Regions from separate parts of the Bombilactobacillus sp. ESL1187 genome, predicted to be linked through region 2. Evidence: riboswitches for the same ligand, from Rfam matches in the RefSeq annotation. Region 2 holds a riboswitch; the other holds the start of a gene.
What was found. Region 2 has a riboswitch for thiamine pyrophosphate ahead of cytX (putative hydroxymethylpyrimidine transporter CytX). Riboswitches for the same ligand answer to the same signal wherever they lie in the genome.
Positions count from the first base shown of each region.

Region 1: it holds a riboswitch for thiamine pyrophosphate, as region 2 does, so the genes downstream of both, thiT (energy-coupled thiamine transporter ThiT) here and cytX (putative hydroxymethylpyrimidine transporter CytX) in region 2, are expected to answer to the same signal.

Region 1 covers NZ_JBYLTZ010000001.1:680,271-706,667, forward strand. Annotated here, with positions in the region: gene AC3B5B_RS03400 (Nramp family divalent metal transporter) at 65-1,630, shown strand; gene AC3B5B_RS03405 (MurR/RpiR family transcriptional regulator) at 1,715-2,410, opposite strand; gene AC3B5B_RS03410 (PTS lactose/cellobiose transporter subunit IIA) at 2,513-2,833, opposite strand; gene AC3B5B_RS03415 (PTS sugar transporter subunit IIB) at 2,848-3,159, opposite strand; gene celB (PTS cellobiose transporter subunit IIC) at 3,208-4,506, opposite strand; gene AC3B5B_RS03425 (6-phospho-beta-glucosidase) at 4,523-5,968, opposite strand; gene AC3B5B_RS03430 (DUF871 domain-containing protein) at 6,215-7,321, shown strand; gene lplA (lipoate--protein ligase) at 7,441-8,454, opposite strand; gene lplA (lipoate--protein ligase) at 8,482-9,495, opposite strand; gene thiT (energy-coupled thiamine transporter ThiT) at 9,568-10,140, opposite strand; TPP riboswitch at 10,181-10,280, opposite strand; gene AC3B5B_RS03450 (DUF4811 domain-containing protein) at 10,407-11,144, opposite strand; gene AC3B5B_RS03455 (MDR family MFS transporter) at 11,147-12,604, opposite strand; gene AC3B5B_RS03460 (MerR family transcriptional regulator) at 12,870-13,331, shown strand; gene AC3B5B_RS03465 (DUF475 domain-containing protein) at 13,507-14,244, shown strand; gene AC3B5B_RS03470 (betaine/proline/choline family ABC transporter ATP-binding protein) at 14,483-15,688, shown strand; gene AC3B5B_RS03475 (ABC transporter permease) at 15,681-16,313, shown strand; gene AC3B5B_RS03480 (osmoprotectant ABC transporter substrate-binding protein) at 16,326-17,261, shown strand; gene AC3B5B_RS03485 (ABC transporter permease) at 17,262-17,921, shown strand; gene AC3B5B_RS03490 (Hsp20/alpha crystallin family protein) at 18,013-18,438, shown strand; gene AC3B5B_RS03495 (APC family permease) at 18,642-20,192, shown strand; gene AC3B5B_RS03500 (aldo/keto reductase) at 20,251-21,120, shown strand; gene AC3B5B_RS03505 (AAA family ATPase) at 21,285-24,422, opposite strand; gene AC3B5B_RS03510 (exonuclease SbcCD subunit D) at 24,426-25,547, opposite strand; gene AC3B5B_RS03515 (PTS sugar transporter subunit IIC) at 25,671-26,397, opposite strand, start outside.
Region 2 covers NZ_JBYLTZ010000001.1:1,720,609-1,725,003, forward strand. Annotated here, with positions in the region: TPP riboswitch at 1,601-1,701, shown strand; gene cytX (putative hydroxymethylpyrimidine transporter CytX) at 1,789-2,970, shown strand; gene AC3B5B_RS08130 (hypothetical protein) at 3,257-3,985, shown strand.

The sequences.
Region 1 (26,397 bases), 1.0 Mb from region 2:
AGGTTTAATTTTGGCGAAAGTAGGAGTATCATTGTTTTTTGGAAAAACATGAGGAGGAATTCTTTTGGTTGAAAATACAAAGAAAAAACACCATTTAATTGAATATGCCAATGGTCCTTCCTTGGAGGAAATCAACAGTACCGTTGAAGTTCCCCATGGCAAAGGCTTTTGGCGCACATTATTTGCTTATTCTGGTCCTGGAGCCTTAGTTGCTGTCGGTTATATGGATCCCGGTAATTGGTCCACATCTATTACTGGTGGTCAGAATTTCCAATATTTATTAATGTCCATCATCTTAATTTCAAGTTTAATTGCCATGCTTTTACAGTACATGGCCGCTAAACTTGGCATTGTGACGCAAATGGACTTAGCGCAAGCAATTCGCGCTCGGACAAGTAAATCGCTTGGTGTCATTCTCTGGATTTTAACGGAGTTAGCGATTATGGCGACGGATATTGCGGAAGTTATTGGGGCCGCGATTGCTTTATATCTCCTGTTTAATATTCCGTTAGTCATCGCCGTTTTCATTACCGTCCTGGATGTTTTAGTCCTGCTGTTATTGACTAAAATTGGTTTTCGAAAAATTGAAGCGATTGTTGTGGCCTTAATTTTAGTAATCTTGGTCATCTTCGTTTATCAAGTAGCTTTATCTGATCCCAATTGGGGTGGCGTTTTGAAGGGATTAGTTCCTTCAGCTCAAGCCTTTTCTTCACATCCTGTTGTTAATGGTATGAGTCCGTTACAAGGTGCTTTAGGAATTATTGGGGCGACAGTTATGCCACATAATTTGTATTTGCATTCTTCAATTTCGCAAACACGGAAAATTGATCACAACAATCCCGACGAAGTCGCTGATGCTGTGAAATTCTCTGCTTGGGATTCTAACATTCAATTAACCTTTGCCTTCTTTGTTAATGCGTTGTTATTAATCACTGGTGTCGCAGTCTTTAAGACTGGCGCTGTCAAAGATCCATCATTCTTTGGTTTATATCAAGCTTTATCCGATACTTCCAAATTAAGTAACGGCATTTTAATCTCCATTGCCAAAACAGGCGTTTTATCTACCTTATTTGCGGTCGCTTTGTTAGCTTCTGGTCAAAATTCGACCATCACTGGTACTTTAACTGGTCAGGTTATCATGGAAGGTTTCGTGCACATGAAGATGCCACTGTGGTTACGGCGTTTAGTAACCCGGGTTATTTCCGTGATTCCGGTCCTCTTCTGCGTCTTGATGACTAGTGGTCAAAGCCCCATTAAACAGCACGCCGCGTTAAACGACTTAATGAATAATTCACAGGTCTTCTTAGCCTTTGCCTTACCATTCTCCATGCTACCGTTATTAATGTTTACCGATAGTAAGGTAGAAATGGGAACCCGGTTCAAAAACTCACTTTGGGTCAAAGTGTTAGGTTGGATTTCGGTTATTGGTTTAACTTTCTTGAACTTGAAAGGTTTACCAGATTCCATCGCCGGTTTCTACGGTGATAATCCAACAGCTGCGCAATTAACCCAAGCCAACGTGATTGCTTGGATCTTAATTGTCTTAGTTTTAGCTTTATTAGTTTGGACGATTGTGGAATTATACAGAGGCAATAAACGCTTTGAAGAATCCCAATTAGCTAAACAATAAAAAAGTTAAGTATTTGAAATATGACTTCAACCAAAAGAAGTGTTCGCATTGACTGCGAACACTTCTTTTTTAGTTCCAACTGTTTTAACAATGAACAACTTGGGCCAAACGCTCTAACAAGTAAACCACGGGGACTTGACTGGTGAGGTTCACCGATTGGCCAATAATACGACTATTAATATGGTAGGAAAAATTTAAATCCGCTAAAGTAGTTAAGGAATTATGGTCATCATTGGTAATACTAACCAAGGTTGCCTTTTGATCATGAAAACTCGTCGCCTGCTCCAGCATTTGCTCAGTTTCACCACTCACCGATAAAATCATCACCACATGATTATTCATAGCCGCATGTCCCAGTTGAATAGGATAAAAAGGATCAGCAATCACGTAAGCTTCACGCCCATTATTCACAAATTGCCGCGCCCCGTAACTAGCCAAATCACCGGAAGTCCCTACACCGAGAAAAACAAAAATCGTCGCCGGATCAAACAATGTTTTAAACTGCTGAATCTTTTGGTCATAGTTTTCAATATGGGAAAAATAATCGTGCGCTTGATAGGTAATATCATCTACCAAGCCTTGACCAGCTACTTCTTGCTGTAATTGCTGGCAAAATTCATAATAATGCTGATAACCTAAACGATTAATTGTCCGTAAGACTGAGGCCGGCGCCACCCCTAGTTTAGCAGCCAAATGACGCAAACTGTAATCTTTGACTTGCTCCTTATGAACTTTAATATACCGATAAATTCTTTTTTGCGTCGCTGTTAATTGTGCCAATGACTTGTTGAACAACTCCTTTTTTAAAAAAAGACGTAGTCATGACAAAAGTTAACCTCAGCTTTTGTCTCAACCACGTCTTAATTAATTATTGCATCATTCTTATTTAGCAGCTAATTGCTTATATAAATCAACAATTTCTCCTGCTAAATCGCGAAAAGTGATCGCATTCATGATATGATCTTGACCATGAACCATTAATAGCGTCACTTGCTCATGTTCACCACTAGCTTCTTTAGTTAACATGCCCGTTTGTGCGTTATGGGCTTCTGCTAAAAATTTGTCCGCTTCTTTCAGCTTGGCTTCCGCAGTAGCAAAATCATTCACCTTAGCGGCTTTAATGGCTTCAAAAGCAGCACCTTTGGCATTACCACCATTCATGATGAGACCCATAACTGTTTGTAAATTTTCTTCTTCGTTCATTAATTAAATATCCTTTATTCCTGAATTAAACTTAAAGCTTCATCTAAAACTTTCGGTCCGTTCATCATACCGTAGTCTTGCATATTGATGACTTCGACTGGAATGGAAACCCGCTTTTTAAAATCATCTAACATGTAGCTAACTTGCGGTCCCAACATCAAAACATCTGGGTTTTCGGTTTCCATTTTGGAATCTGCATCTGCAGCAGCGGTTGCAAAGATATTAGCTTCAACGCCCTTTTCTTCAGCAGCTTTTTGCATCTTGCTAACTAATAAACTCGTGGACATGCCGGCGGCACATACTAACATAATCGTCTTTTTACTCATAATTAAATTCTCCTTTAATCTTTTACTTACTTATATTAAACCACTAATCTAGGCATTTTGCGCTGCTTTTTCTTCTTTTACTTTTTGATTATCCATGCTCTTAAAGAAGAAGAAGTAAATCAAAGTATCTAAGACAATATTGACAATTTGTAAGACTGCTCCTGAAATATGACCAGTAGCTAAATAACCTGACATAATCGGTGGTGTGGTCCAAGGTACCATGACACCCATCGTTTTAGCAACCCAACCCCATTTCATAGTTAAATAGGTCACGGTAACATTCGTTAACGGTGCTGCAATAAACGGAATGACCATCTTATAGTTCATGACAATTGGTAAACCAAAGATAATCGGTTCGTTAACATTAAAGATCGCAGGTCCAACGACTAATTCACCCAAGGTCTTATACTCTTTACTCTTGGACATAAAGGCAATCATCAACGCTAAACCAATCGTGGCGCCAGAACCACCCATGTGAACAAAGTTATCAAAAAATTGTTGTGTAACAATATTTGGTAAAGCATGGCCAGCTTTTAAAGCAGCCGAATTTTGGGCCATCGCAGCTAACCAAATAGGTTGCATCACGCCAGCCACCGTATTGGAACCGTGAATCCCAAAGATCCACAAAATGCAGACTAAACCTTCTGCAACTAGTGCTCCCGGTAAAGTATTACTCAAATGACTCAACGGATCCTGTAAGAAGAAGGTAATCACATTAGGAATACTCTTCATTGGCGTAGCTTCAATTCCCAAGCGAATGACCCACACAACTAGTAACGAAATCGCGCCCGGAATCAATGACGAGAATGAATTACTGATGGCCGGTGGCACACTCGCGGGCATCTTAATCGTCCAGTTCTTATGAATAATCCAGACATATAAATCAGTAATAAATAAACCGACTAAAATCGCAATAAATAAACCTGAGGAATCCAGTTCTTTTAATGGTACCCACAAATTACCAGCTTTATCCGTTTTCAGCGGAATGGTTAAAATATAGGCTCCAATAGAAACGATCATCGCTGAAAAAGCATCAACTTTATAACTGCGTGCTAAGTTATACGAAATCCCGGCGACAGCGATTAACCCCATAATATGAAACGATGCATTAGTGATATACTGGGCCACATTTGCCCAATTTGGTCCAAAAGTATGCGCCATAAAAGCTAAATAACCCTTAATCGGAAATTGCGCAATAATCATGAAGATTGAACCAATGATAATCATTGGAATCGCAGCTGCCATCCCATCACGTAAAGCTACCATATGCCGTGCTGACGATATTCTTTGGAAAAATGGAATCAGTTTAGTCGTTAAAAAACTATTTTTAGACTTTTCTTCAGCCATTTTAACTGCCCCCTTTTTAAGCTAAATCTTCGCCGTTAGATGCAATGACTTTTTGATACCAAGCAAAGGAATCTTTTTTCGAGCGTTCCAAAGTGCCGTTACCTTCATCATCTTTATCCACATAGATAAAGCCATAACGCTTAGACATTTGTCCTGTCCCCGCAGAAACCAAGTCAATGCAACCCCATGGTGTATAACCCATTAAATCAATCCCATCTTCTTCGACGGCTAACTTCATTTGTTCAATATGTGCGCGCAAATAATCAATCCGGTATTGATCATGGACTGAACCATCAGCTTCTTTTTGATCAACCGCGCCAAAACCATTTTCTACAATAAATTGCGGTTTATTGTACCGATCTGCTAACCAATTCATGGCGTAACGCAAACCCTCAGGGTCAATTTGCCAGCCCCACTCAGAGGCCTTGACATACGGATTAGGAGTTCCATCTTGGTCTTCATCATAATGATAATTAACTGGTTCATGGTCTTTGGCCTGAACAGCCCGGGACATATAATAGCTAAAGCCAATATAATCAACGGTGCCTTGTGCCAAAGTTGCTAAGTCTTCAGCGGTAATATCCATCTCCCAGCCTTGATTAGCTTGATAAGTCCGAAGCCAATGCGGATAACGACCATTAGATTGCACATCTTCAAACCAATACCGCGCTTCATTCGCCCGTTGGGCTTTTAACATATCCGCTGGTTTAGGACTAGCTGGATATAACGGCACCATCGCGATCATCGAACCAATTTGAAAGTCCGGATTAATTTGATGTCCGATTTGGACCGCTTTCGCACTCGCCACCAACTCATAGTGCGCGGCTTGATACATGGTCTGTTCCATATTTTCACCCGGACGTTTTAGCAACCCGGAATTAGTCATCATCGAAAAATCATTTTTGTAATCGGTTTGATTATTGATCTCATTAAAAGTCATCCAATATTTAACTTTATTTTGGTAGCGCTTAAAGACAGTCTCAGCAAAATTCAAGAAGAAATCAATCACCTTACGGCTGCGCCATCCACCATATTCGGTAACTAGATGATATGGCATTTCAAAATGTGATAACGTAATGACCGGTTCAATGTTATACTTTAAGCATTCATCAAATAAGTCATCGTAAAACTTCAATCCTGCTTCATTAGGTTCTTTTTCATCGCCATTAGGAAAAATGCGCGTCCATGCAATTGACGTCCGAAAACATTTAAAACCCATTTCGGCAAACAATTTAATATCTTCCGGATAACGGTCGTAAAAATCAATGGCTTCGTGATTAGGATAGTACAGCCCGTCTTTAACACCATCGGTAATTTGCCGGGGAACACCATTAGCGCCAGCCGTCATAATATCGGCAACACTCACACCTTTATGACCTGCTTGCCAGCCACCTTCTAATTGATGCGCTGCTACAGCGCCTCCCCACAAAAAATCTGGTCGTAATTGTTTCTTGTTAGTCATCAAACAGCCTCCCAATTTATAAAAACGTTTTTATGTAACGCTTACAAGAAACATTTTACTATTTTGTTTCTAAAAATCAAGATTATGTGGTAAAAAATCAGAAACACGTTTCTCAAAGAAAAATATCTTTTTCCGTCATTCTTGCAAATTAGGCTCATTCAGTTAAACTAAAATTACAATTTAATTAATTAGTTAACACAATGCCCAAGAATTTGCTCGCTGATGAATTTGCTAAAGGAGTTTATTATGACAAAACGACAATTAGGACTATCGATTTATCCAGATCATAGCAATTTTGCAGAAGATAAAAAATACTTAGAATTGGGACACAAATACGGCTTTTCCCGAATTTTCATGAGTATGTTAGAAGTTACCGGTTCTCCGGAACAAACTAAAGCTAAATTTCAAAAAATTATTGACGTGGGTAACAAGCTCGGTTATCAAACCATTATTGACGTCGCTCCTAACATCTTTGATGAATTGAATATTTCTTACGATGATTTATCATTTTTTGCTGAATTACATGCAGCGGGCATCAGGTTGGATCAAGCTTTTGATGGAGCCACTGAAGCCATGCTGTCCTATAACCCTTACGGCTTAATTATTGAACTGAACCTCAGTAATAATGTTGATTACTTAAATAATATTTTAAGTTTTCAAGCCAATACGCCCTTTATCTATGGCTGTCACAATTTTTATCCGCAAATAGGAACTGGTTTACCCTATGATTATTTTATGGAGTGTAATCGACGCTTCAAAAAAGCTGGGATTCATACTGCCGCCTTTGTGGCAAGTCATGTGGGCGACCAAGGGCCGTGGAATGTCAACGATGGCTTACCAACTTTAGAAATGGATCGAAAATTACCTATTGCTGTGCAAGCCAAGCACTTATTTGCCTCCCAAATGATTGACGACGTGATTATCGGCAATGCTTACGCTAGTGAAAGTGAGTTGCAAGCCTTAGCCCAAACTGATCGCTATCAATTAGAATTTGACTTGGAGTTAAATGATACTGTTAATCCGGTTGAAGCAGACATCATGTTCAAGCCACAACATTTTCGGCGCGGTGATATTAATCAATTAGTCATTCGTTCCACTATGCCGCGCGTTACCTATCAAGCTGTAGCCAATCCACCGCATGATAATGACCAAGTTTTCCAACGTGGCGATGTTTTAATCGGCAATGATAACTTTGGTGTTTATAAAAATGAACTGCAAATTGCTTTAGAGCCTCATCAAGATTCACGTAAAAATAAAGTCGGACAATTAAAACCGGAAGAACTATTCTTGTTGGACTTCATCAAACCGTGGACAAAATTTAAATTAACGCATCGAACTGACTCCAAGAATTAAATTCTAAGCAGAAAAAAACAGCTAGCCTTAGTCCAAACTATTGCTAGCTGTTTTTTAATTGTTAGAAACTGGAACCCAAAGAATGCTGCGGGAATTGCAACGACTTTTGTTCTAATCTTTCATGGCTTTAACAAATCAACTAATTGCTGTGCCGTAAAATTGGTAAAATATTGATCCACATCAACCGAAGCTAAGGCCTGCGTTAAAGCTGATTCCGTATAGTCAATGCCAACTAAATATGCTGGTAATTCACTAACATCTTGTTGGCCAAAGAAATCTCCATAAAACTTAATTTGAGCAATTTTCCCATGGTCAATCAATAACCGCGCATCAATGGTCCCCGCATTAAAATGCTGACACTTTTGAATGGTAAATTGTGGCGATTGTCCATAAACCCAATCCCAATTGGAATATAATTCTTGGTTTAGTTGGGCAATCCCCGCCTGATCTTGAGCGTTCAAGTGATACTCTTTATCCTTGATGTCTGCTAAGTCTCGTGCTTCAAACAGACTCAACAATAAAGCATCGCGGAACTGTTCAATAGTTAAGTTTTGATATTCAGGTGCCAAATAAGGTTTCAAATTCGTCACGCGACTGCGGACTGACTTAATACCCTTAGACGCAATTTTATCAGGCGCCACCTTGAGTGCTTGGCTCAAAACATCTAAGTCCACATCATAAGTCAACGTCCCGTGCGAGAAAGTTTTGCCATTTTTAGTATACATGGCATTGCCGGAAAACTTTTTACCAGCAATTAATAAATCATTGCGCCCAGAAACTTCTACTCCTGTGGCTCCCATCCGCTGTAGAGCTGCTACAATCGGTTGGGTCATTTTTTGAAAATCACCAAACCGCTCATCTTGCGCATTAATCACAAAACTAAAAGAGACGTTACCTAAGTCATCATACACGGCGCCACCACCCGAAAGCCGTCGGGTGACCGTAATTTGGTGTGCTTTCACGTAATCTAAGTTTAATTCTTCCAAAGTATTTTGATTGCGTCCCACAATAATACACGGTTTTTGAATATAGAACAAAACCAATGGTTCATCAAAGTCCTTATTGTTCATTAAATATTGTTCGGTTGCCAGATTTTCACGAATATCTTGTGCTGGCATGCAAAAATAATACACGGTCCTGCACTCCTTTGGAAAAGATTTTTAAGGTGTCACTAGATTGATCAAATCAGCTGCTTTAATACCGGTAAAATACTGGTCTAAATCAATCGTTTGTAATTTTTGAGCAAGATGATCATAATCATAAGTCACACCTTGAAGTTGTTGTTCTAATTGTTCAACATCTTGTGTACCAAAGAAATCACCGTAAAACTTAGCTTGACTAATCTTGCCTTGCTCAATGACAAACCGTGCATCAATGGTCCCCATCTCAAAGTGTTGGCGATTCTTCACGGTAAACTCGGGTGATTTGCCGTACACCCAATCCCAATTAGCGTAAATGTCTGTTTTTAATTGCGCAATTGCTTGCTGGTCTTGGGCGGTAATTTGGTATTCATGATCTTTAATGTCCGCTAAATCATCAGCTTGAAAGAGACTTAATAACAAAATATCGCGAAATTGTTCCGTCGTTAAATTTTGATACTGTGCATCTAAATACGGCCGAATATTCGTTACCCGACTGCGCACCGACTTAATACCTTTAGAAGCAATCTTATCTTTTGGTACATGCAAGGCTTTTGTCAAGACGTCTAAATCGACATCATACGATAAAGTACCATGTGAGAAAGTTTTGCCATTCTTGGTATACATGGCATTGCCCGAAAACTTTTTACCGTCTATTAAAATATCATTGCGCCCGGAAACTTGTGCCCCAGTTGCCCCTAAGCGGTGTAAGGCGTCAACCAGCGGTTGGGTTATTTTTTTAAAGTCACCAAACTTTTCATCTTTTGCATCAACTACAAAACTAAAACAAAGATTACCTAAATCTTGATATACTGCGCCGCCCCCCGAAAGTCGTCGAGTAACCGTGATTTGATGTTGACGGACATAGTCGTTATTCAATTCTTCAATTGTGTTTTGATTATGACCAACAATAATACAAGGACTTTCAATATAAAACAATACTAGTGGTTCATCAAAATCCTTATTATTCATTAAATACTGCTCAGTGGCTAGATTATCACGGATATCATGCGATTGCATTACTACATAGTACATTCAGAGCACCCCTCTTTATAAACGTTTTCAATAACATTATAAAGAAATTAAGCTCAAATGACTATCTTTAATTTATTTTATTTTTAAATTTAATAATTTAACTAAAATATTTTTTAAACAGCCAAAGACGATTAACGCAAAAACTAAACTGGCAACTGCACTACCACCATTAACTAATAACGACCATGTCCACGGATTAAATGCTTTGGGAGCATAAGAACCCCACACCAAGACGCCCGCCACAAAATGACAAAAGTATTTGATAAATAATGCAACACTACTGCTAACTAATACTGCTGGCAAAATCGATCGGTGTTGTTGAATTCGCTGCTCAATCACAGGCGCCCAAAGACCGGCTAAGCCTAAGACCCCAAAGGCCACAGGATATTCCAATATTCCTTGCCACACATTTAAAACCGAACCACTACTTAAGCCTCGTAAAATCAAATCCAATAATCCCCACACAATACCAGCGATAATGCCGGCTTTAACACCCCGGCGCCAAGAATATAAACACAAAGGAACTACTCCATACAAAATCTCAATTGAGGAAATTCCTAAACTGTGAGGAATATACGACAAAGCCATGGCTAGCGCCACGATGATTGCACCTTCAACCAACGTTTGTAACTTATTTTTTGACATCAAAAAACACTCCTTTTTAACTATCTCGCAAAAAAGAGTGTCTACCACTCATCACAATTCCTACGCTTGTACTAACAAACAGGTTCCAAGGGTCTGAACTTAATCACTCTCAGCTATTTAGAGCTCCCCTTTGCGATGATAATCTGATTTAATTTAATTCGAGTGTAACCGAATTGATGTTAAAACACAAGAAAACATCCAAAAAAATAGACTTTTGAGAAATTTCTCAAAAGTCTATTTGGAACATTTAGTTGTTGTCACACAGTTTATTGACCAACTGCTTTTTTAATCAATTGCGTTTGAAATTCTTGCGCATATTGTTTACTCAAAGCTGTCATTTTGGTCTTATTAGTCATTAAACTAGGATCTTTCTTCGCTGCAGCAGCCAATTTTTGTTTAACATAAGCTTGAGCTTGTGTTTTAACTTGCGCTTGACCAGCTGGCGTTTTCATTTGGGCCATTTTCTTTTGTAATTGCTTAACTTGATTCATTGATAAATGTAACCAATTCTTAGGCAAATAGAACGTATTAACCCGTTTAACTAATTTATTATCCATCCCAGAAACGCCAAACCAAATCTTATCCGCATTTGATTTATACTTCCAACGCGTAACCGTCTCTTTTAAAGAACCGTCTTGTTTAGTGGTGGACTTAATGTGGTTATTAGAAATTGTCTCTTCATTAACTTGTGAATGAACGGGCTTTTTCTGATCTGGATCAGTTTTATAAACTTGCACCGTTTCTTTTCCATTAGTACCCACAGTCTTATACAACATTAAGTTCAAGCCATTAGCTGATTTAGCTGGGTAAATCTGGGTAGTTTTACTTTCGGTCACTTGGTGCATACCGAAGTGATTATAATCATTCAAGACTAAAAAGACGAGTGACAATCCGAAAATAATTAAAGCAATAAGCGTAGCGAATGTCCGTAAAAGTGGTTTTCTTAAATAGACAAAACTCATAAAGGTAGCGACTGCACCGATAACTAAAGTTACTAAAATCATGCCTATTCACCCCCCTTTACTACTTTGTTCACATCAACATCTTTAGCCTGGTTCTTTTCTTTTAAGAAGAAGGCCAAAACCACACCAATCACAGCAAAGACTAAGGAGAACATAAAGGAAGCATGATAACCTGCTAAAGTCGCATTTAAGAAGTCATGTTTATATTGGAATGGTGCCGCATGCAATAAATGCTTACCTGGTTGTTGACCTTTAGTAACATTAGTCAATAACGTAATCATAATCGCTGAACCAATCGAAGACGCAATCTGACGTGCCGTGTTGTTAGCTGCCGTACCGTCAGCAATTAAATCATCTGGTAAAGCATTCATTCCGGAAGTGGTAACTGGCATCAAGACCATAGAAATTCCTAATGTCCGTACTACCTGTAAAATAACAATGTAACTGGTTGGTGTGTCAGCAGTTAACCACACGAATGGCAACGTTGCTAACGTCAAAATAACCAAGCCAATAACCGCTAAACGCCGACCGCCAAATGCGTCAAAGGTCCGTCCTGTAATAGGACTCATGAAGGCCATGACTAACGCTGCTGGTAGTAAAATTAAACCAGACTTCAAAGCACTCATACCGTGCACAATTTGTAAATAAAGTGGTAAGACTGTAGAAACACCTAACATCGCAATTGTCACAATGGAGGACAAAATAGCTGCTAAAGTAAAGTCTGCTGTCTTAAAAACTCGTAATTCCAAGAACGGCTTGGGAATTACTAATTGCCGCCAAATAAAGAGAACAACACCAATTACACCAATAATTAATGTACTTAAAACATTAGCAGAAGTCCAACCATCATTTCCTGCGGCGGAGAAGCCGTACAATAAGGCTCCAAAACCTGCCGTGGATAAGAATAAGGACAACCAATCCAATTTTTGTTTGTGGGTTTTTATAACTGGCTTCATAAAGATTAAAGCCAAAATAACTACGACCACCACAAATGGAATTAATAAACCAAATAAATCACGCCAATTCATGTTATCGACGATCCAACCGGATAGAGTTGGTCCAATCGCTGGCGCAAAGCCGACAACAATACCAACTAAGCCTAGCGCGGCTCCCCGCGATTCTGCCGGGAACAACGATAACATAATTGTTTGTAATAATGGCATGGTAATTCCCACACCAACTGCTTGGATTAACCGCGCAGCTAACAAAATGCCAAAACTAGGAGCAATAAAAGCTAAAACTGTCCCAAATAAGAAAATAACCATCGCTGAGATATATAACCATTTAGTATTAACAGTCGTTGCTAAATAAGCAGACAATGGAATCATAATTCCGTTCACCATCAAGAAGCCAGTCGTTAACCACTGAACCGTTGCTGTCGAAACATTAAATGTGGACATCAACTTTGGTAATGCTGTCGATAATAAAGTCTGATTTAACACAGTACAAAATGTTCCAACTAGTAGAACAATAATCAGCATTAATTTGCTGAACTTATTCATTGTGTTACTTTCTGCCAAGTAAAATCCTTCTTTCCAATAAAATTATTCATTAAACATGTAGAACCGATTTAAGAACTTCTTAAATCCCGATAGCAAAGCAATACTGTACAATATAAACTATCTCCTACTCTTTGTCAATTATTTGATATTCATGTTAACAAATTTACAAATTAACAGAAGAACTTTATAATAAGAAGACGTTTAGTTTTGCTACACAAATTTTCTTGATGCTCAGATTTTATTTTAGACAAGAACTAGGTGAAAAATGGCTCAAATTAATGATTACGCACAATGGTTTCATAATATTATTCGACCAGACAATCTGTATCTCAGCATTCGCGACACTGCCCGTGCCTGTCAAGTTACTGATACGCAGATTCGCTACTGGATTAAAAATGGCTATCTCAAAACCGTCAAAACTGAAAACGGCGCAGTGAAGTTACCCTACCAACAAGTAATTCACGCCCGCATGATTAAAAATTTTTTAGACGATGGTTATACCCTGCACGCTGCCGTTGACAAGATGAGAGACAACCTGTCAATTGCCCGCTCTGTCCAGCACATTTTATTAGATAGTATTCAAAATATCTCTATCCAAAATGATAATATTATTTTAGATTTTGGTCCGCTAGCCGAAGATCATAGTCAACACGTCTATTGCATTGATAATCATCAACAAACAAAATTTACTATTCAAAAACCGGAGCTGCTCAATCAAACATTTTAGTCAAAATAACTCTTATGCCAGGCTGCACAGCCGCACTGGCTTTTTCTTTTCAGTAGTAGATTTGTTACAATAAACTAAATTGCTAGTAGCTGGTTAATTGGCTTTATAACCGAAAGCAGCAGTTAATATGAGCTGAATGCATTTTTTTGACGTTACTATTCTAAAGGAGAATTCTGTGAATTTCATTATTAATTTGTACCGGCCGTTTTTTGAGTTACACAATTGGGAGAAAGTCATTCAGTCACCGAATGACTGGTTATTGATTATTTCGTTAATTATTATGGAGTGTCTTTTGTCTGTTGATAATTCGATCGTTCTCGCCGCCCAAGCACATACCTTAAAAACTAAAAAAGAACAGGCCGATGCCCTGTTTTACGGTATTTGGGGAGCTTTTATTTTTCGCTTCTTAGTAATTGGCATTGGCACTTATTTAATTGACTTTTGGTGGATTAAAATCCTAGGTGCAATTTATCTAGTATATATGTCAGTTCATTTTTTCTGGGAAAAATTTTCCGGCGAAAAAAAGCAGATTAAAATGTTTAAAATCAAAGGCTTATCTCCGTTATGGCAAGTGATTATTTCGGTTGAATTTACCGATATTATGTTTTCCTTGGACTCCGTGTTAACCCTCATCGCGGTATCCAATAATCCCGTCATTATTTTAATTGGTAGTGTGATCGGAATTATTGCCATGCGGGGAGTGGCCGAAGTAATTATGAGTTTAATGAACAAAATCCCCGAATTGGAACCCATGGCTTATATTTTAATTTTATTAATTGCCGTGAAATTATTTTTGACGATTCCCGCCATTAACATTGAAATTCCGAATTCCATGTTTACGCTGGCTTTAGCCGTTGCTTTTATTGTTACTTTTGTGATCCATTTTATCCGTAAAAAACAGACTAAAAAATAGTCTGTTTTTTGATTTCATTCTAGCGCTTCGTTATTATGGTAGTAAGATCTCTCCTTAAAATACAAGTATTTTTGCCAAGATCGATTCTATTACCTAATGGTATCAAGACAACAATTAATTGGATTTAACTTGACGCTTATAACACTGGCGTGATTTTAATTAATTGTACTTTTGTCGTAGCTATTTTTAATGTCAGCGACTATTAATCCTGACAAACACAGAGAGGAGTATCAACTGCATGACAGATAATACACCAATGGTGGAGTTTAAAAATGTCACTAAAATCTATAAAGGAAAAACGCCCGCGGTTAGTAACGCTAATATCAAAATTGCTCAAGGAGAATTTTGCTGTTTTATCGGTACTTCTGGTTCGGGCAAGACCACTTTAATGCGAATGATTAATCGCATGAATAGCATTACTTCTGGTGATGTTTTAATTAAGGGAAAAAGTGTCAACAGCTTTAACGCAGTCGATTTGCGCCGCAAAATTGGGTATGTGATTCAAAATAATGGGCTCATGCCCCATATGACGATTAAAGATAATATTATTTTAGTTCCAAAACTATTAAAATGGCCCAAAGACAAACTAGACAAACGGGCCAAAGAATTAATTCAGTTGGCCGAATTACCGGAAGAATATTTAGACCGCTACCCTTCCGAATTATCCGGTGGCCAACAACAAAGAATTGGTGTGGTTCGCGCCCTCGCAGCTGATCAAGATTTGATCTTAATGGACGAACCATTTGGGGCATTAGATCCTATTACGCGGGATAATTTACAAGATTTAGTTCAAAAATTGCAACGCGATACGGGCAAAACCTTTGTCTTTGTCACTCACGATATGGATGAAGCTTTAAAATTAGCCACCCATATTGTCATTATGCATGATGGTCAAGTGGTCCAAGATGATACCCCTGATCAAATCTTACGACACCCCGCTAATGATTTCGTGGAAAACTTAATTGGTGAAGATCGGTTAGCTGAAGCCAAGCATGATATGGTGCAAGTTAAAGAAATCATGTTGACGGAGCCGGTACAAATCAACTTGGGTGCTTCCTTAAAAGAAGCTTTGGTTTTAATGAAACAACGGCATGTTGATACCTTATTAGTAACCGATGATGACAAACACCTCAAAGGTTTGATTCGCATTGAGCGCTTGGAACATCGTTACCATAAGGCCGCAGGAGTCAGTGATATTTTAGATACGAATATCTATACTGTACGTCCTGAAGCCTACTTGCGTGATACAGTGGATCGAATTTTAAAACGGGGTTCTAGTTATGTACCTGTAGTTGATCATAATGGCGTTTTAGTCGGGATTGTTACCCGTTCAGCTTTAGTTAATTTGGTTTACAACACCATCTGGGGGGATAGCGATCCGCTCGCTGAAAGCCAGGATAATAATCACACGCCATCTAAAGGAGCTGAGCAAAATAATGAGTAGTTTTTTAGCACAGCATGGTTCTGAATTATTAGTTAAAACTTGGGAACAAATTTATATTTCAGCTATTTCTCTAGGCTTGGGCATTTTGGTCGCTGTTCCCTTGGGCATTGTATTATCTCGTTTTCCCAAAACGGCCAATATTGTCATGAATATTGCTAGTATGCTGCAAACTATTCCGGCCTTAGCTTTATTAGCCTTAATGATCCCAGTGTTTGGCATTGGGCAATTACCCGCAATTATTGCTTTATTCATTTATAGTTTAATGCCGATTTTGCGTAACACTTATATTGGTATTAAAGGGGTCGATCCTAATATTATTGACTCCGCCAAGGGCATTGGCATGACTAATTGGCAATCAATTATTAAAGTCGAGGTTCCTTTGGCGATGCCCGTAATTATGTCGGGGATTCGTTTATCCGCTATCTATGTCATTGCGTGGTCCACCTTAGCTTCTTACATTGGTGCTGGTGGTTTAGGCGACTTCATTTTTAATGGTTTGAACTTGTTCCAACCAGCCTTAATTTTAGGAGGCACCATTCCAGTCATTATCTTAGCCATTCTCACCGACTATCTATTAGGCAAATTAGAACAAAAGCTAACACCAGTTTCCAGTAAAATTAACTAAGGGGGTTGAACTATGAAAAAGAAACTACGCCACTGTTTACTGGCCTTAGTTTTATTATTAACAACTGTCACCGCTAGTGGTTGCAGCCTACCCGGTCTCAGTTCCGCACAAGGCAATAGTGATACGGTACGAATTGCTTCTTTAAATACAACTGAATCACAAGTTATTGCTAACATTATCAGCGAATTAGTAGCTCATGAAACCAATTATCATACCGAAATCGTCAATAACCTCGGTTCGGCACCGCTTATGCACCAAGCTTTAATTCGTAAAGATGCTGACATTCAAGCTGTATCTTATAGTGGTACCGAATTAACCACGACGCTAAATCTACCGCCAACTAAAAGTGCAGCTAAAGCAACCCGAATTGTTAGTCAAACGGTTAAACGCCGCTATAATCAAACCTTATTTCCTACTTACGGTTTTGAAAACAAATTTGCCTTTATGGTCACACAAAAAACTGCTAAAAAGTATGGTTTAAACAAGGTGTCCGATTTAGGTAAAGTGGCCAATAGTTCCACGATTGGTGTAGATGCTAACTGGTTAAATCGTAAGGGCGATGGTTATAAAGATTTTACTCGTTATTATGGTTTTGAGTTTGCGAAAGCCTATCCCATGCAGATTGGGTTAGTTTATTCGGCATTAGCCTCTAACAAGATGGATGTCGTTTTAGGTTACTCTACTGACGGACGCGTAGACAGCTATCACTTAAAGCAACTACAAGATGATAAAAAGTTTTTCCCACCATATAAGTGTTCTATGCTCGTGAACAATTCTTTATTAAAAGAACATCCTGATTTAAAACCCATTTTACACCGCTTAGATGGCAAGATTAACGTCCATACCATGCGTAAGCTCAACTATCAAGTTGATGATCAATTGCTAGAACCCCAAGTTGTCGCCCACAAATTCTTACAGGAAAATCATTATTTCCGAGGTGATAAGTAGATGTCACATTTAAATATTTGGCAACAATTAATTTATTATTATCAGCACAACGGCATGTATATCTTGCAACAATTCTGTCGGCATTTTTTAATTTCGATTTATGGCGTTTTGTTCGCGGCCATCATTGGTATTCCTGTGGGCATTTTAATTGCTCGTAATCATAAGCTTGGTAACTTCGTGATCAGTATTGCCAATGTAATTCAAACCATTCCGTCTTTAGCCCTCTTGTCGATTATCATGATTGGCATGGGGTTAGGCGTCAATACGGTCATTGTGACTGTGTTCTTATATTCTTTATTGCCAATTATCAAGAACACTTACACTGGTATGCGCAATGTTGATGCTAATATCATTGATTCTGGTAGAGGCATGGGGATGACCAATTGGCAAATCTTGTATATGGTCCGTTTGCCCCTATCATTATCAATTATTATGGCCGGCATTCGCAACGCTCTGGTCTTAGCGATCGGGATTACAGCAATCGGGGCATTTGTTGGTGCCGGTGGTTTAGGCGACATTATTATTCGGGGTACCAACGCCACCAATGGTGGTGCCTTGATTTTAGCTGGGGCTTTACCGACTGCCTTAATGTCAATTATTTCCGATACCCTTCTCAACTTATTAGAAAAATGGTTAAAACCCGCTGGTTTAGAAGGTTAATTAGCACTATCTAATTAATAGTGCTAATTAGTTGAAATTTATAACGTTGGAGGCTACAATGTGGTTATAAATTGAAAGGAAGTAATCAGTTATGAATAATAATTTAACGAATCGTCGTGGCGATATGTTTGATATGTTCAACAATATGGATCGTTGGTTTAACAATATGACACCGAGTTTTACTAACTCTAATATGAAGACTGATGTTTCTGAATCAAGCCAAGCCTATGATGTTGCCATTGATTTACCCGATTTAGATAAGAAGGATATTAGCATTAATTACGACCGTGATATCTTGACCGTATCTGCAAAGCGTGATTCTTTCTCTGACGCCAGCAATGACCAAGGTCAGATGATCATGAATGAGCGCTCCTACGGTCGCTTTAGCCGCCAATATCGCTTACCTAATGTGGAGCGTAATCAGGTCAGTGCGCAATATACCAACGGTGTTTTACAAATTCATTTACCTAAAGCTCAACCAAATTCTAGTAACGATACCAAAATTGACATTCAATAATTAATACTTCACAACGTCCTCTGTAATTGTCGATAACAATTGCAGGGGATTTTTTTATAATCATTAGCACAACCAGCTTTAGACTTGATTGCTCGTTTTCAAAAATTTTTTTATGTTGCTTATCAAAAAGTGGTAAATTAATTAAGTATTAGTACTCTTGGGAGAATGAAATGAAAAAGAAAATTAATTTATTTCACTTAGTCATGCTGGCACTGGGATCATTAATTGGTTCCGGTTGGCTCTTTGGTTCGTGGGAAGCCGCCAAAATTGCCGGTCCGGCGGCCATTTTAGCTTGGGTAATCGGAGCAGTCATTATTGGCGCAATTGCTTATAATTATGTCGAATTAGGGACCATGTTTCCCGAATCTGGGGGCATGAGTAAATTCGCCCAATATAGTCATGGTTCCTTACTCGGCTTTATTGCTGCCTGGGCCAACTGGATCTCTTTAATTACTCTAATTCCGATTGAAGCAGTAGCGGCCGTGCAATATATGAGTTCGTGGCCGTGGTCTTGGGCTCAATTTACCCACCATTTATTAAATCATGGAGTAATTACCAATTCCGGCTTACTAGTCGTTTTTGTATTCATCATCGTGTTTACACTGATCAATTACTGGTCTATTGATTTATTAACGCGTTTTACCAGCTTCATTTCTATCTTTAAAGTCGTTGTTCCCCTATTAACTATCATTCTATTAACCATCAGTAGTTTTCATCCGGCTAATTACGGCCATAGTTGGCACACTTTTATGCCTTATGGTAGTGCGCCCATTTTTGCGGCCACTTCTGTTTCCGGGATTATTTTTTCCTTTGATGCTTTTCAAACCGTGATTAATATGGGTAACGAAATTACTAATCCGAAAAAAAACGTAGGCCGGGGCATTACCATCTCACTCAGTATCAGTGCTGTATTATACATTCTCTTACAGAGTACCTTTATTACCACATTAACACCCAAAATGTTAAGTCATGGCTGGCAAGGTTTGAATTTTAATTCACCCTTTGCGGATTTAGCCATCTTAATCGGACTTTCCTGGCTGTCAATTCTTTTATACTTAGATGCTTTTGTTTCGCCCTTTGGTACGGGAGTTTCGTTTGCTGCCTCCAGTTCGCGCGCTTTAGCGGCTATGGTCGACAGTGAACACTTGCCGACTTTCATTGGCAAAATGAATGCCAAATACCACACTCCGCGCACGGCCATGATTATTGATGCCGTTTTGAGCATGATCATGGTGAGTGTTTTTCGTTCCTGGTCCACGCTGGCAACGGTCATTTGCACTTCCACATTAATCGCCTATCTTACAGGACCAGTCACTGTCGTTTCCTTGCGTAAATTAGCCCCGCAGTTTCACCGTCCTGTCAAATTAAAACATTTATCCTGGTTAGCACCGCTTGCCTTTGTGCTAACTTCTTTAGCGATTTATTGGGGCATGTGGCCCACTACCATTGAAGTTATTTTAGTCATTTGCCTGGGTCTACCAATTTATTTTTACTATGAGGCCAAAAATCATTGGCAACAAACCAGCGCTAATCTCAAAGGTGCCGCCTGGTTGTTATGTTATTTACTATTTATGACACTTAGCTCTTTACTAGGTAGCCATGAATTTCACGGTTTGAATTGGATCAAATATCCTTGGGACTTTGGTGTCATTATTATCGGCAGTCTATTATTTTACTTCTGGGGTTTGAAAAGTGCTTGGCCATCCACCTTCTTAAAAAAAGCTCAAACGGCCAACCAAAAATCGCACTCTTAATCCTTGACTTCGTGTTACTCGAAGGTGCTACAGTCAATTTATCCTAGGAGGTTAGATCATGAAGCAAGTTCCAAATATTACGTTGAATAATGGTGTGCAAATGCCTCAAGAAGGTTTTGGCGTCTTCAAAATTGCTGATTTAAAGCAGTGCCAAACTGCCGTACAAACAGCTTTAGATACTGGTTATCGCTTAATTGATACCGCGCAAGCTTACTATAATGAAGAAGCTGTCGGTCAAGCAATTGCTGAGAGTTCCGTCAATCGGCAAGATATTTTCTTAACTACTAAAGTTTGGGTTTCAAATTACGGTTATCAACAAACTAAAGATTCTCTCCAAGAATCAATGCACAAACTCCAAACTGATTATTTAGATTTAGTGTTACTCCACCAACCATTTAATGACTACTATGGTGCTTATCGTGCTTTAGAAGAGTTATATCAAGCTGGGCAAATTCGGGCGATTGGTGTTTCCAACTTTTTACCTGATCGTTTTGTTGATTTAGCAGAATTTAATGATGTTCAACCAGCAGTGAATCAATTAGAAACGCACGTTTTCTATCAACAACGTACTGCCCAAAAATATTTAGATCAATACCAAACCCAACTGATGGCGTGGGGACCTTTGGCTCAAGGTCAAAATGATTTATTCCATAATCCCACCTTGGTCCAAATTGGACAACAGCATCACAAAACAGCGGCGCAAGTTGCTTTGCGCTACTTGATTCAATTAGGCATTGTCATTATCCCGAAGTCAATTCATCCTGACCGCATGCAACAAAATTTAGATTTATGGAATTTTGCATTAACACCTGAACAAATGCAGCAAATTCAAAAACTAGATGCGCCGAATGCGCCCAGAAAAGATCGGCGTGCTCCAGAAAATGTCAAGTTCTATAAAGACTACGATCAAAATAATCGACCTTCCTAATTAGCTCCGACAGCTGATTAACAAAGAATTACAAATCAAAAAAGACTGGTTCTAGTCATTGATCCTTAAAAACCACTAGCTACAATGCTAGTACGCAATTAACGTGGATCATTGTTCGGCTGATTGCTCCAGTCTTTTTTTGATATACATAGCGAACTAATATTTTATTCAGCAGTCATTTCATTAGTAATCAGGCGAATCTTACTTTGGCCCTGACCCGTAGTCTGAATACGAATTTGATTAGGAATTTGTTCCCGCAATAAATCGACATGACTGATAATTCCGATCAGCCGATCTTGACTTTCCAATTGTTCCAAGGCCGTGAGCGCCGTCGTTAAAGTAGCTTGGTCTAAAGACCCGAAACCTTCGTCAATAAACAGCGTTTCAATACTAATACCACCAGCCTGTTGCTGAATCACTTCCCCCAATGCTAAGGCTAAACTCAAAGCTGCTAAGAAACTTTCTCCTCCCGACAACGTATGAACACTCCGTACTTGGCCGACGTGATCATCATAAACATCAATTTCTAAACCGGTATTTTTCTGATAAACACCTTTTTGTTGGTGCAACAACATGTAATAACGCCCCGAACTTAACTGCTGTAAATGTTGATTCGCGACTTCCAAAATTTCGGCTAGTTGGGCCTGCAAAACAAAACGTTCTAAGCTTAACTTGACTTCATTGTTGCCCGACATTGTTGTCACTAATAAGGTTAATTGCTCTAGTTTTTGCTGAATGGCTTGCAACTTTTGCGCACTAGTTTGGATCTGTTGCAGGAGTTGTTCATTGAATAGAACTTGTTGCTGCAATTGGTCGCAAGATTGTGTTTGTTGCACTAATTGAGCTTGTAGCTGATCCAATTGTGCTTGCAGCTCCTGTAAATCAATCATTTCTTGTTGGCCGACTAAATTTTGGTAAATATCAATTTGATTATTCACCTGCTGTAATTGTTGCTGATACTGCGTCAGTTGTGTTTGTAAAGCCGGCAATTGGTCCAATTGCGATAATAATTGCTGCCATTGTTGTTGCGCATCTTGCGTAAAGTGAGCTCGGAGGCGTTGCTGCCAATCAGCAGTTTGCTGAGTCAATTCTGCCGTTAATTGTTGGACTTGTTGGGTTAAAACTTGTGCTTGTGCTTGCGCGGTAACTAGTTGTTGCTTGGTCGTAGCTTGTTGGTGTTCTAGCAACGTTTTTTGATCATTAAATTGGTTAATTTGCTGTTCTAACTCTGCCATACGTTGCTCTAGTTCAGCCTTATGAGACCATTTGATCGTCAATTGCGCTTGTAAATTCTGCTGTTGACTCTGCAAAACTTGGAGTTTTGTAGTCTGCTCTTGTAACTGTTGCTGTGCAACTTGTTTTTGAGCAAGTTCTGTTTGCCAAGCTTGGCGTAATTGTGGCAACTCTTGGGTTTGCTGTTGCCAGTGAATCCAACTAGCAGTGCGTTGATTAATTAATTGTTGGTGCTGAGTAATTTGTTGCGTTAACTGCGACTGTAATTGCTCCAGCGTCACAGCTGAATCCCATGTCAGATTGATACTTTGCCATAATTTTTGTAATTGTTGCTGAGATTGTTGGTAATCTAACTGTTGGTTTTGTAATTGCTGCGTTTGCTCTTCTACAATAGTTTGCAAGCGAACTAACTGTTGTTGGTGTTGCTGTAATTGCGTATTCGTCGCTTGCCACTGCTGTAAACTAACAGTAGCTTGCGTAATCACCGGCGGTTTGGGATGCTTGCGACTACCACAAACAGGGCAGGGTTGGTTAGTTTGTAATTGTGCGGCCAAAGTTTGAATTTGTTGGTGTTGACGTTGGCGCTCTTGCTGTGCGGATTGTTGCTGCCAGTGGCGCACATTTTGTTGCTCTTGTTGCAATGCTTGTTGCTGAAGCTTTTGATCCGCCTGCAATTGTACTTGTTTTTGTTGCAATGTACTTAATCGTGCGACCTGAGTTTGCATGGTCTGCATGGTTTGCAATTTTTGCCGGTCCGTAGCGATTTGGCTGAAGTCTTGTGGCGGACTTTGTAGTTGGGTTTGAACTTGCTCATACTGCGATTGTGTTTGTTCGACCGCTAACTGTTGCTGCTGCAATTGTTCTTGCAAGGTTTGTATTCGGGGCTGCAATTGCTGAATTTGTTGCAGTGTTGCTTGCAACTTAGTCAAAATCGGCTGTTGCTGTTGTAAGAGTTCCAATTCCTGCTGCTGGCGGTCTTGTTGGGCTTGTTGTTGTTGTAATTCACGCAATTGTTGCGTTTGTTGTTGATAAATTTGCTGCTGTTGGCACACTTCTTGCTGGACTTGTTGTAATTGCTGTTGCGAAGATTGTTGGCGCTCTTGTTGCTGGTGGATCATTTGTAATAAAGGCTGTTGCTGTTGCACCCACTGCAATTGCGTAATTGTTTGTTGCATTTGCGTAAATTTTGGTTGCTCTTGCTTTAATTTATGCTGCTCAGCCTTTTTTTGCTGCAACAATTGAATTTGCTGATTCAATGTTTGAGCATGTGTTAATAACTGCTGCTGTTGTTGTACTTGTTGCTGTAGCTTGGTTTGGGCGCTTTTTTGCTGTGCCAATTGTTGCTCGTCATGGTCTTGTTGTGTCATTAACTGGGATATTTTACTATCTACATCACTAGTAGTTGGTTTGACCGCCCAGTGAACTTTATCCAATAACAGCTTCAATTCTTGCTGCAAATTAGTCTGTGTTTTTTTATAATCTTTCAATTGTTCATTCAAGACTTGCGTCCATTTTTGATACAACTGTGTCCGAAAAATTTTGCGTAAAACTGTTTCTTTATCATTACTAGAAGCCATCAAAAAGCGTTGAAAGTCTCCTTGTGGCAATAACACAATCTGCACAAATTGTTGGCGGGACAGCTGTAAAACATCGAGTAATTTTAAATTAATGTCTTTGATTTTGGTCAATTCCGCGATTTGTTGGCCCTGTTCAAAAATTGCTAACCGCCCGGTGCTTTCGTAAACTTTTTGTCCCACCCCGCGCTTTTTGGGTAGAACCTGCTTAGGACAGCGAGTAATTTGATACTCACGTTGTTGATGTACAAAGTTTAATTGCACTTGGGTGGGTTCACTGGCAGATGCAAAATCCGAACGAAAACTCTCCGGTGTCCGCGCATCGGTGGTTGTTGCTCCATATAAAGCAAAAGTCAAAGCTTCAAAAATAGTGGTTTTACCACTCCCCGTCGGACCGGTAATTAAAAACAAGCCCGAATGTGCAAAGGTCGTAAAATCCACCGTTTCGTGGACATAAGGTCCAAAATTTTGCATTACTAATTTTAATGGCCGCAAAGCTTACACCTCTTTTTGAGCCGTTTTTAAAGCTGCAGTAGCCCACTTTAATTGCTCAGTTGTTAAAGTTCTTTGTGTGGTTTGTTGATAAAACTTGGTTAATAATTGCATCGGATCTTGATGTAAATCCGGCCGCTTTTTTAAGGTCGTCTGCGGCAGTTGAATGGCTGTTGCCCGTTGCACGCTCAAAATTTTCGGATAAATTTTTCGTAAACGAGATAATACATTGGGAATGATTTGCTGATCAGTTAAGATAAAGCCAAAATAATCATCTAAATTTAACTGCTGATAATAAGTTGGCGTGATTAAAGTTTGAAAATCCTGCGTTAGTTGGTGGACATCATGCAAGGGTTTTAAGGGCATAAAGGTTAAGTGAAAAGGTTCGGTATCCACTAGCCAAACTCCCTTAGTTTGCTGGGCTTCGGACAATGAAAATTTAATTGGTGAACCACTATAACGAGCATTCGGCAATCTTAAAGCATCCTTACCATGTAAGTGCCCTAAGGCAACATAATCAAAATCTGCTAACAAGTTTTCTGGTACCGCGGCCAAGCCCCCAATTTTTAATGGCGTTTCGGAATTGGTTTGTAAACTCCCCGCCACAAAAAAATGTGCCACTAAAATATGCTTTTTTTGCGGATGAAACAACTGCTTAATTTTTTGCAACACTGGCACAATCGCTTGCTGTAAGGTCTTAATCTGAGCGTTCGCAAAATATTGGCGGACGGCGAACGGTTCAAAATACGGCAATAAAAAAATCTGCGTATCCGCTAATTCAATCGGTTCAAACGCCTGTGCCAATTGGGTCGCCAAATACAAATTAGTATTTTGGTACCATGAACTACCGGTTGCTAGCCGCGTAGCACTGTCGTGGTTGCCCGCAATCGCATAAATCGGCAAATGATCAACTAAATTAAGTTGCTTTAATTGCTGATTAAAGAGCGCTACTGCTTGTTCAGATGGTAAAGTTCGATCATATAAATCGCCTGCAATAATTATTCCATCAACATGTTGTTGCAAAGCAATTTGTTCAATTTGCTGAAAAGCAAACTCTTGCTCCGCTTGTAAACTAAAGCCGTGTAATTTTCGTCCTAAATGCCAATCGGCCGTGTGTAAAAAACGCATATTTTAACCTCTTTTAATTCATTGTACACTGAAATTTATGTACAACAAAAAAAGTTCGGTTCCATTAACTACCGCCATTAATTTACAATAGGACCGTTTTGAAAATTCCCTTAGCAAACTTTTTTACGTAAAGGATAATTGAAAATCGTGACTATTAAAAAGTCGATGATTAAAAATTCGATTACTAATTAATCCCAGGACAATGGGTAAGAACAGAAATAAACTTAAAACAATAATCCAGTTAGAACTGGTAGCGCCCATTGTTTCTAAGGACTTAGCTGGACCAATCAAACCAGAAAAACCAAATCCTGCACTTTGTGTCGTTCCAGTCACTTTAAAGATGGCGCCTACAGCTCCTAGGAGACCAGAATTAATCAATACCGGAATTAATAACTTCGGCTTGGCCATTAAGTTAGGCATCTGCATTTTGGGTGAGCCTAAAAAATGGGCCAACGACGTGCCAATGGAATTAACCTGCCAGCCATAAATTGCTAAGGCAAAACTAGCCGCCGTAATCCCCAAATTAGCGCAACCAGCAGCTACACCACTAATTCCAATGGCCGAAGCGATTCCCACTGAAGAAATGGGGGACAAAATCAATAAAGCAAAAGTCATTCCCACTAAAGTTCCCATTACAATTGGTTGAAAAGCCATTAATTGTTTAACCCCGAAGCCAATGAAGGCCGTTACTTGTTGGACGTAAGGCAACGTCACTAAGCCAATTCCTCCAGCAATGACAATGACGATTAAAGGGACCAATAAAATGGTATAAGCTTTTAATTTTTGGCCTAAATATAAGATCACCGCCTCAGCAAGCATAATCGTTATCGCTATATTAATCACATCACCA
Region 2 (4,395 bases):
TGGGCATGAAACCAATGTTGGAAAAAGAATAGATATCCGCAACTTGCTTATCCTGTGTGAAAATTAAGCAAGAAGCTTCTGCTATGTATTTTTTAACAAAGAACGTGACTTTAAATATTAATAATTGGTTCACTGACTTTATTTGAATATTTAAATGGTGATAAAACTATATTTTTTAAATTATTATGCCTTATTATTTAATAATAGTATTTTTTGACCATATAGATCTACATAGATCTACGTTTAAAAGAACTTATATATATATATTTGGAATCTAATTTCTACAATAAGTAAAATACATTATAGTAATAAATGCTAATTAACTAAACAAAATAATTTGTTATCAAAGCCTTATATATTTAAGATATATTATTATTTTTAATGCTTAAAGAATTATTTCGATTTATAATAAAATAATCCATTTGATTAACTAATTGGTTTTAATAATTATAATTTGAAATGAAAATAATTTGTATTAATAAATAGTACTGATGTTTAATGATTAACATATTTAATACTTTCTTTAAAAATAAAAGGTAAACTTATAAGCATCTAAATAATTATTTATTTAGAGCCTTTTTTAACTTTGATAAGTATCAAACAATTTCAAAATTTAAATAACAACTAAAAATATGTTACGTGAAATTTAGATTATTAAACACTTAATCAGTTTTTTTACTGAACGTTGAACACGGTTATATATTTGGATGTATTTTTCACTTAATGTTAATGCAATAAAAATACTTTAGATAAATTTGAAAAATACTAAAGTTCAGTTTCTATAAAAAATTAGGCAAATGTATTTTGGGTATCAAAATGATACCCAAAGGTACAAGTCCTATGAGCTAACGTTCAGTAAAAAAACTGATTAAGTGTTTAATAATCTAAATTTCACGTAACATATTTTTAGTTGTTATTTAAATTTTGAAATTGTTTGATACTTATCAAAGTTAAAAAAGGCTCTAAATAAATAATTATTTAGATGCTTATAAGTTTACCTTTTATTTTTAAAGAAAGTATTAAATATGTTAATCATTAAACATCAGTACTATTTATTAATACAAATTATTTTCATTTCAAATTATAATTATTAAAACCAATTAGTTAATCAAATGGATTATTTTATTATAAATCGAAATAATTCTTTAAGCATTAAAAATAATAATATATCTTAAATATATAAGGCTTTGATAACAAATTATTTTGTTTAGTTAATTAGCATTTATTACTATAATGTATTTTACTTATTGTAGAAATTAGATTCCAAATATATATATATAAGTTCTTTTAAACGTAGATCTATGTAGATCTATATGGTCAAAAAATACTATTATTAAATAATAAGGCATAATAATTTAAAAAATATAGTTTTATCACCATTTAAATATTCAAATAAAGTCAGTGAACCAATTATTAATATTTAAAGTCACGTTCTTTGTTAAAAAATACATAGCAGAAGCTTCTTGCTTAATTTTCACACAGGATAAGCAAGTTGCGGATATCTATTCTTTTTCCAACATTGGTTTCATGCCCAAATACATATCAATTAAATGTTGTACTTTTTATGTAAACGTTATAAACTAGCATCTGTAAACATATAATTATCGCAAAGGGGAGCCTATCTGTGCTGAGAATGATGAAAATCAGACCCTTCGAACCTGTTTTGTTAAGACAAACGTAGGAATTGTGATCAATTGAAAGTATTCTTTTTGCGAAATTGTTGCTGAATCGTAAAAGAATACTTTTTTATTGCCACAACCAAGTATTTATTCGGAAAGTGTGTGCAAAATGCAACAAACAAAGTTGAGTAGTTTATTTTTATTGTGGCTGGGAACAGCAATCTCAATTGCTGAAATTGTTACTGGAACCTTAATGGCTCCCCTAGGATGGGGAAAAGGTATTAGTGCCATTATTATCGGGCACTTGATTGGCTGTTTTTTATTTTTATTACCTGCAGCTTATCTTTCAGCAATTAAACAACAACCAGCTATTGCCGTCACGCAAAGTATCTTTGGTAAGGCTGGAGTTGAAATTTTCTCTGGTTTAAATGCGTTACAGTTACTCGGCTGGACGGCAGTGATGATCGTCAATGCGCAATTGGCTTTAAATAGTCTGGCACAGAAGTTATTTAATTATCATAATACCGTGGTCATGGCAGTAATTGTAGCGGGATTAATTATTATTTGGCTATTATTGAACCATCAATGGCTCTTTCGAATCAATAATTTAGTAGTTATTCTCTTAGCTATCGGGATGCTTTTAGTAGCAGGAATTTTGCTGACACATTCTTTCCCTCATGCACAGCAGCTAAAACTCACTCCGATCAGTTTTGGCAGTGCGGTAGAACTCAACGTGACGATGGTCTTATCTTGGCTACCATTGATTGGTGATTATACCTATCAAGGACAGCAGCCAGTGAAGGAAAGTTTAGTGAGCGTCCTGGGTTACTTTCTCGGTAGCTGTGCCATGTTTGTCCTAGGATTATTAGCCGTTTTAAAGTCTGGACAAACTAATTTTAACCAAACCCTAGCACAAACCAATTTGGGCATCATCGCTTTATTAATTATCATCTTCGCGACCGTTACCACAACCTTTATGGATGCTTACTCTGCAGCAACCAGTTTAGATAATATCTGGCATTTAAACCATGTCAATTATTGGGCTGTTGGTATTACGATCTTAGGCTTATTAATTGCACTCAATGTTTCTTTAAAGTACTACCAAAACTTTTTAAACTTTATCGGTGCTATTTTTACGCCATTATTTGCCATTTTATTTGTCAGTGTCTTCTTAATTAAACAAAGGCTCAACTTTTTCTGGAATTTCTGGTGGTGGTTAGTGGGCGTTGTAGCATATTACTTGCTGCAAAAATTAGACTTCATTGGCGGCACTACCTTATTATTACTGGTGATCATCACCAGCGCACTGCTCATCACGGCGACTTTCAGTAAAAAGTATGATTTTAAATGATTAATGCTGTTACATTAATTAATAGTAGCATTTTTCAAAAGTAAGATTTCTATCAAATTTAATCTCAATTTTTGATTAGTTGTTGCGATATCTATTAAATTTTATTAAAAATTAATTAAATAATAGTCATTATTTGCAATCACTAGTACTGATTTATGCTATATTTAAATTAATCTTTATGAACAAAGCTAAAGGAGTTGATATCATTAAAAGCCAGATCACACACTGAAAGAACCAAGTTAAGATTTCAACATAAAATTTAATTTGACAAGGATGAAAATTAAAAATGAAACTAAAGTTATCCAGTAGCAGCTTCTTACTTGCCCTAATCGGCTGTTTAATGTTAGCTGTACAACCAGTTCAAGCAAAAAACTACGTGACATCAGCTACTAATTTACAAGTTAGTTCCGGCAATACTGCAGTACCCTTATACAGTGATGCTGATTGCACGCAACCAACCGGGGCCACTTTATCAACTAAAATCAACAATTGGCAAGTCTTCGCCATTGGCCAAGCTAGTCCAGCAGCCAATGCTCAGCGCTTATCTTATAAACTAGGGGCCAAGGCCTGGGTCAAAAGTAGCGATGTCTTTTTAGGTGGTGTCGTTAAAAATCAAAAGCCAAATAACTTATTAGAAGCCTATTCTAACTACCAACGGGTGCCAATTTATGATTCGCCACAACTTTGGCACATTACCGGTTATTTGAATTCCAACATTGCTGATTGGAAAATCAGTAAGTATGCTAGTAACAGTGCCACCGGAAATCCCATTACGCGGGTGGACTTAGGAGCTAACCAATGGGTGGATGCCACTAATGACGTAGTGGCCGTGCGTTCGCTATATATTTTTGAAAAGGGGACTCAACTGTTTAACCAGTTTGGAACACCAACGACTAAAATCCAAGCTGACGACTTTTACAAAGTTTATGGTATTAAAAACATCAACGGACAAAATTATGTCAAATTAGGAACCAACAAACAATGGGCTAACTTAAGTGAAGCTCACACTAACTAATTATGTAAAAAACAGTCTTTATATATCATATATCAATATATCGCTTTGAATTATCAAGTTAGTATATTGATATGTAAGACTGTTTTTGGCTTTTAAAACTACTTCATTTTTAATTTGTACGAATTATAACCTTTAATATAATAAACTCCGCAATATCATCCGCACGATGATCAAAGAGTTTGTTTAAAACATCAACTGCTAATTGAGGATAACTTTAAAAGATCCATGCTACTGATAATCGTTTTGAGCCTGCTGTTCGCCCATGGCAAAATCTGTCATTGATGCATTATTCTTGTGGGCTTTTGTTGCTGCCAAGCCATATATGCCAATTGCACATCATCATAATTGCCAGCTTCATAGTTTCCTTTGACATAATCATAAATTTTCTTGAACATTTTTTACTTTCCTTC